Regions from separate parts of the Agromyces sp. NPDC055661 genome, predicted to be linked through region 1. Evidence: predicted binding sites of a transcription regulator. Region 1 holds the regulator's gene; the other holds the start of a gene.
The links. Region 1 encodes LexA, which represses DNA repair genes until DNA is damaged. Its sites were predicted from a motif close to TCGAACANNTGTTCGA; they were not measured.

Region 1 (3,396 bases):
ACGCGCGCCCGCGAAGGCGAACGCCTTGCTCATCGTGCGCGACACGAGGAGGCGCGGCCGGCCCTCGAGCAGCGTGAGCGCACTCGGCGTGCCGGGATCGGCGAACTCGATGTACGCCTCGTCGACCACGACGATGCCGCGCGCGGCATCCGCCACCGCGGCGATCGTCTCGAGCGACAGGGGCGTGCCCGTGGGGTTGTTCGGCGCGCAGAGCAGCACGAGGTCGGGGTCGTGCTCGCGCACTGCGGCCACGGCCGTCTCGGGCGAGAGCTCGAACTCGTCGTCGCGCTCGGCCGTGATCCACTCGGTGCCGGTGCCCGAGGCGAGCAGCCCGTACATGGAGTACGTCGGCGCGAAGCCGAGCACGCTGCGACCCGGTCCGCCGAATGCCTGCAGGATGTGCTGGAGCACCTCGTTCGAGCCGTTCGCCGCCCAGATGCGGTCGATGTCGAGGCCGTGTCCGAGGTAGTCGGCCAGCGCGCGGCGGAGCGCCGTGAACTCGCGATCGGGGTACCGGTTGAGACTGAGGATCGCCGCCGCCACGCGAGCGACGATGTCGTGCGCGACGTCCTCGGGAATGGGATGCGTGTTCTCGTTGACGTTGAGCGCGACCGGGACGGACTTCTGCGGCGCACCGTAGGGCGTGCGGCCGCGGAGGTCGTCGCGGATGGGCAGGTCGTCGAGGCTCGTCACCAGTCCATGCTAGCCACGGGCGCAGGCGCGCCCCGCGGCCGTGACGTCATGGGACGACGGGGAGCGCGAGCCGCTGTCCGGGCTCGACCACGGCGTCGTCGAGACCGTTGAGGCGGATGATCTCGTCGATCAGGACGCGCGGGTCGCCGTCGGGCGCGAGCGACTCGGCGATGGCCCAGAGCGAGTCGCCCTGGCCGATGGTGACGTACTCGAACGAGGAGGCGGGCGCCGACGAACCGCCCTGGGCCGCGGCGCCGCCCGAACCGAGGACGGTGACGAGCGCCCAGACCACGAGCGGCAGCGAGGCGAGCGCGGTGAAGACGATGCGCCCGCGCCGCGTCAGCCGGAGCCGAGTCGCGGTGCGCGGTGCGGACTCCACCGTCATGGTGCGGGTCGGTACGATCGCTGCGCTCATCTCACACCTCCTGGACGAGTCGCACCCGGCCCTCGGCCGGGAGGGCCGGATGCGAAGCTCTGTTCCGAATATATCTTCGAATGTTCGAAGCTGCAAGCATCCGATCCGCTGGAATGTGCCCGCGGATTCCGCGACACACTCGAACGAATGTTTGCCGCACCGACATCAGCCGGATACAGTTTCGAATGTTCGACCACAGTCGATCAGAGACCACCGACATCCGGTCGCGAAGGGCCGAAACGAGGGGCGGAGACCGTGAGCACCGACATCGACGACGTGCGGGAGCAGGGCCGGGCGCGCCGCCGCAAGAGCCTCAGCGCCAAGCAGGTCGCCATCCTCGAGGCCATCCAGCGCTCGGTGTCGAGTCGCGGCTACCCGCCGAGCATGCGCGAGATCGGCGACGCGGTCGGCCTCTCGTCCCTCTCGAGCGTGACGCACCAGCTCAACCAGCTCGAGCTGGCCGGCTACCTGCGCCGCGACCCCAACCGGCCCCGCGCCCTCGAGGTGCTCATCGAGCTGCCCGGCTCCGCCGATCGCGCGCCCTCCGCCGGCGAGCCGGTGCCCGTCGGCGACGCCGCGATGGTCCCGCTCGTGGGTCGCATCGCCGCCGGCATCCCCATCACGGCCGAGCAGCAGATCGACGAGGTCTTCCCGCTCCCCCGCCAGCTCGTCGGCAAGGGCGAGCTGTTCATCCTCAAGGTCGTCGGCGACTCGATGATCGACGCGGCCATCTGCGACGGCGACTGGGTCGTCGTGCGCTCCCAGCGCACCGCCGAGAACGGCGAGATCGTCGCGGCCATGCTCGACGGCGAGGCCACGGTCAAGGTGTTCCGCCAGCGCGACGGCCACACGTGGCTGCTCCCCCGCAACAGCGCGTTCGAGCCGATCCTCGGCGACCACGCCGAGGTGCTCGGCAAGGTCGTGGCGGTCCTCCGCGCCGTCTAGGCGGCGACTGCCAAGGCCGCCTGGGGCTGCGCCTTCGCGACCCCGCGGAGCCAGTCGACGACCGTGTCCATGAAGCGGGCGTGGTCGTCGCGGAACACGGTGTGGCCCGTTCCCTCGACGGTCTCGACCGTCATGCCCTGGCGGCGCAGCTGCGCCGCGACGCGCTCCGTGATGAGCAGGCTCTTCTCGGCGAGCACGACGAGGCTGGGCGCGACGAGCCGGGCCGGCGGCACGAGCGGACGTGTGTCGGCGAAGCCGAGGATCGTGCGGCGGTCCCAGTCCCGCAGCGTCGCGAGCTCGATGTCGACGTCGGCCGCGCTCCACTTCGGGTTCATCCGCACGAGCGCCGAGCGCTTCGGTCGCGGCGCGACCGCGAAGAACGCCTTGAACGCCCAGCCGCGGATGCCGGTCGGGAACGAGAACGCCGGGTCGATGTAGATCGCGGCCCGCGGCGCCATGCGGTCGGCGACGAGGCTGGCCACGAGGCCCCCGAGCGAGTGGCCCATGACCACGTCGGGCGGCCCGTCGATGAGCGGCGCGAGGGTCTCGACGACGTCGTCCGCCCAGGCGGCGGGCGAGTACCGGCGGGCGCGCGGGCTGCGTCCGTGCCCGGCCAGGTCGACGGCGAGCACGCGGAACCCGTGCTCGCGGAGCTCGGCGGTCACGCGGTGCCAGGCTCGCGAATCCGACATGATGCCGTGGATGAGCACGGCCGTCTTCGAACCGCTGCCGGATTCGTTCACCGCGAGACGCATGGGCCGACCGTACGCGATCCACCTGTGCGATCGCCCGACGGCAGCCGAGGGGTTGCCACATGCAGGTCCATGCGCAGGCGACGACGAGGGCGGATGCCGCGAGCCCGCGGCATCCGCCCCCTCGTCGTTGCGGACTACTCGGCCAGCACGGGCTCCGAGAGCTCGGCGCGCACGGCACGCGTCGCCTCGATGATGTGCTCGAGCGAGGCGACGGTCTCGTCGTAGCCGCGCGTCTTCAGGCCGCAGTCGGGGTTGACCCACAGCTTCGACGCCGGGATCTCGGCGACGGCCCGCTCGAGGAGCGCCTGCACCTCGGCGGCGCTCGGCACGCGCGGCGAATGGATGTCGTAGACGCCCGGCCCGATGCCGTGGTCGAAGCCGCTCGTCGACAGGTCGTCGACGACCTCCATGCGGCTGCGTGCGGCCTCGATCGAGGTGACGTCGGCGTCGAGGTTGCGGATCGCGTCGATCACCACGCCGAACTCCGAGTAGCAGAGGTGCGTGTGCACCTGCGTCGCCGACGCGGCACCGCCCGTGGCGAGCCGGAACGAGCCGACCGACCAGTCGAGGTACGCCGGCTGGTCGGCT
Region 2 (3,396 bases), on a different contig from region 1:
TGCCGATCTTGCCGTCGGCGCCGAGCACGGTGCCCGGCCGCAGGAACGAGAAGGGGCCGACGGATGCGCCGTCGCCGATGACCGACAGCGTGGCATCCGTGCGCTTCACCTCGGCGCCCCGCCCGACCTCGCAGTCGACGAGCGTCGTGTCGGGGCCGATCACGGACCCGGTCGCGACGACCGTGGCGCCCTTGAGCTGCGTGCCGGGGCGGATCGTCACGTCGGGCTCGAGCGTCACGTCGAGGTCGATCCACGTGGTGGCCGGGTCCTCGATCGTGACGCCGGCGAGCTGCCAGCCGCGCACGATGAGTGCGTTGAGGCGGGCTGCGGTCTCGGACAGCTGCGCGCGGTCGTTGATGCCCGCGACGAGCCACGGCTCGGACACCGGCACCGCCTCGACCTCGGAGCCCGCCGAACGCAGCAGCTGGATCACGTCGGTGAGGTACTTCTCGCCCTGCGCGTTGTCGGTCGTGAGGTTCGCGAGCTGGTCGCGCAGGGCGCCCGCGCCGAACGCGTAGATGCCGGCGTTGATCTCGTCGATCGCCCGCTCGTCGTCGCTGGCGTCCTTCTGCTCCACGATGCGGTCGAACGCGCCGTGGTCGTCGCGCACGACGCGGCCGTAGCCCGTGGGGTCGTCGTAGAACGCCGAGAGCACGGATGCCTGCGCGGCATGGCCGCGGTGACGCTCGAGGAAGGCGGCGAGCGTGTCGGCGTCGAGGAGCGGCACGTCGCCGTTGAGCACGAGCACCTCCCCCGCGAAGTCGTCGGGGAGCACCGCGACGGCCTGCTCGACGGCACGTCCGGTGCCGGGGATCTCGTCCTGGTCGACGACGACCGTGCCGGGCAGCGTCGCCTCGACGGCGGCGGCGACCTGGTCGCGCTCGTGCCGGACGACGGCGATCACGTGCGCGGCGTCGAGCGCCTGCGCCGTGCGCAGCACGTGGGCCACGATCGGCGACCCCGCGAGGGGGTGCAGGAGCTTCGGGGTGGCGGATTTCATGCGCGTGCCCTGGCCGGCGGCGAGCACGATGATGGCGAGTTGCTGGTCCATGCTCCGCCACCAGGATTCGAACCTGGTCCTCACAGCTCCAAAGGCTGTCGTGCTGCCGTTACACCATGGCGGACTGCGCGGGGGTCGGGCCCTGCGCCGCCCACAAGTCTGCCATGGCGCACGGGCGCGGCCCTGCGGCATCCGCTCGCCGTGGACTGCCGTGGACGCCGCCGCTCGGCCTCGGCCCCACCGCCGGCGGTGGGATGATGGCGGGATGACCGATGCTGACGAGGTCGACCGGATCGTGGGCGACTGGGAGCGCGAGCGTCCCGACCTCGACTTCGCGCCGTTGCAGGTGCTCTCGCGCGTGGCGCGGCTCTCGAAGCACCTCGACCGGGCACGGCGGCAGGCGTTCGCGCGCTCGGAGCTCGAGGCATCCGAGTTCGACGTGCTCTCGGCCCTGCGGCGCGCGGGCACGCCGTACCGGCTCTCGCCGAAGCAGCTGCTGCAGCAGACGCTCGTCTCGAGCGGGACGATGACGAACCGCATCGACCGGCTCGTGGAGCGCGGGCTCGTGTCGCGCCAGACCGACCCGAACGACGGACGCGGCATCCTCGTCGAGATGAGCCCCGCCGGCCTCACCCGCGTCGACGCCGCGATCACGCGGCTCGTCGACGCCGAGTCCGAGCTGCTCGAGAGCCTGCCGGCCGCCGAGCAGAAGCGACTCGCGGGACTGCTGCGCAAGCTCAGCCTCGGGTTCGACTGAGCGCGCGCGTCACGGAGTCGTGGTGCTGTCTCGCGTCCGGCTCGGCATCGCGTTCGAGCTGGGTCCTACGCGAGCCGGACGGCCTTCTCGGTGAAGTAGGTCACCTCGCCGTCGACATCCTCCACCCCGAAGACGAACTTGCCGGAGGGAGTGGCCCGGACATCGACGACCGTGCCGCGTCCGCGCGCCGTGACCACGACGGCTCCCGGCGTGAAGATGGTTTCGCTCATACGCCAGATCATGCGGGAGACGGGGGGTGGTCCGCCTCCCCCGTGAGGCGGATCCTGGCTTCCGCATCCGACCGGGCTTCCTCGCGAGTTCTCCACAAGTGCTCGAACATACGTTCGAATCTCGATAGAATCGACGCATGCCGATGGCGATCGCGACTCCCCGTCCAGGGATCGCACCTGCGCCCGAATCCTCGCCCTTCGCGATCGCCCAAGACGGCCTCGCCGGGTTGGTCGACGCCGCGGTCCAGGCACGCCGGCTGGAGGCGATGCAGGCGGCGATGCGCGTCGACGTGATCAATCTCGCCGTCGACTACGCGATGCGCAGCGCTGATGCGTTCACGGCGCCGTCCCTCTCGCCCGAGCGTCGACGTGAGGTCGCCCGACGTGCCGTGATCGCCGAGCTCGCGACGGCGTTGCGGCTCCCTGAGCGCACCATGACGCGACTCGTGTCGGAGTCGTGGACGCTCGCGAACCAGCTCCCCGCGACCCTCGCGGCCCTTCGCGTGGGCGACATCGATGAGTCGCACGCGCGTGTCGTCATCGACGAGACTGCGGATGTGACCGATGCCGCGGTACGAGCCCGTCTCGATGTCGAGCTCGTCGAGCGCGCCGCGACGATGACGGCGGCGAGCCTCCGTCGGGTCGCTCGACGCCTGCGCGAGTCCGTGCAGGCGGAATCGCTCGCGGAACGCCATGCACAGGCGCTCGCCGAACGCCGGGTCGAGCTCGAGCCCGCGCGCGACGGCATGGCATGGCTCCACCTGCACCTCTCGGCGAGCGATGCGTTGCTGATCCGCAACCGGCTCGACCGGGTGGCCGCCGAAGTGAGCGGCGGGGCAGGCGAGGCGTCAGCCGTGGCCGATGCCCGCACCCCCGATCAACTCCGTGCGGATGTCGCACGCGACCTGCTGCTGCATGGCGTCCCGCCGATCGGCGAGGCGTTCCATGTCGCCGCGGCAACCGTGAGACCGTCGGTGCACGTGACCGTGCCGGTGCTCACGCTCCTCGGCCTCGACGACGTGCCCGCCGACCTCGAGGGCTACGGCCCGATCGACCCCGAGACGGCCCGACGGCTCGCCGCGCAGGCGCCCTCGTTCACGCGCATCCTCACCCACCCGGTGTCGGGCACGGTGCTCGACGTCGACCGCACCACGTACCGTCCGCCCGCCGACCTCGCGAAGTGGCTGCGAGTGCGCGACGAGAGCTGCCGGTTCCCGGGCTGCAACCGGCGGGCCGCTCGATGCGAGCTCGACCACACCGAAGGCTGGGCCGACCTCGGCAGCACGAGCTTCGACAACCTCGCGCACCTCTGCCCGTACCATCACCACCTGAAGCACGAGTCGTCCTGGTCGGTGCGACATCTCGAGCACGGAACACTCGAGTGGCGCTCCCCGGCCGGTCGTCGATAC

Region 2: a site for LexA is predicted at 2,090-2,105, ahead of ACWGO8_RS13735 (DUF222 domain-containing protein). Genes of this name have one in related genera too.

The regions. Positions count from the first base shown of each region.
Region 1 covers NZ_JBSHHC010000001.1:45,324-48,719, forward strand. The annotation lists gene ACWGO8_RS00195 (histidinol-phosphate transaminase) at 1-693, opposite strand, end outside; gene ACWGO8_RS00200 (LysM peptidoglycan-binding domain-containing protein) at 740-1,108, opposite strand; gene lexA (transcriptional repressor LexA) at 1,376-2,053, shown strand; gene ACWGO8_RS00210 (alpha/beta fold hydrolase) at 2,050-2,808, opposite strand; gene metE (5-methyltetrahydropteroyltriglutamate--homocysteine S-methyltransferase) at 2,943-3,396, opposite strand, start outside.
Region 2 covers NZ_JBSHHC010000002.1:44,580-47,975, reverse strand. The annotation lists gene glmU (bifunctional UDP-N-acetylglucosamine diphosphorylase/glucosamine-1-phosphate N-acetyltransferase GlmU) at 1-1,051, opposite strand, end outside; tRNA gene ACWGO8_RS13750 (tRNA-Gln) at 1,053-1,124, opposite strand; gene ACWGO8_RS13745 (MarR family winged helix-turn-helix transcriptional regulator) at 1,266-1,757, shown strand; gene ACWGO8_RS13740 (hypothetical protein) at 1,823-1,987, opposite strand; gene ACWGO8_RS13735 (DUF222 domain-containing protein) at 2,125-3,396, shown strand, end outside.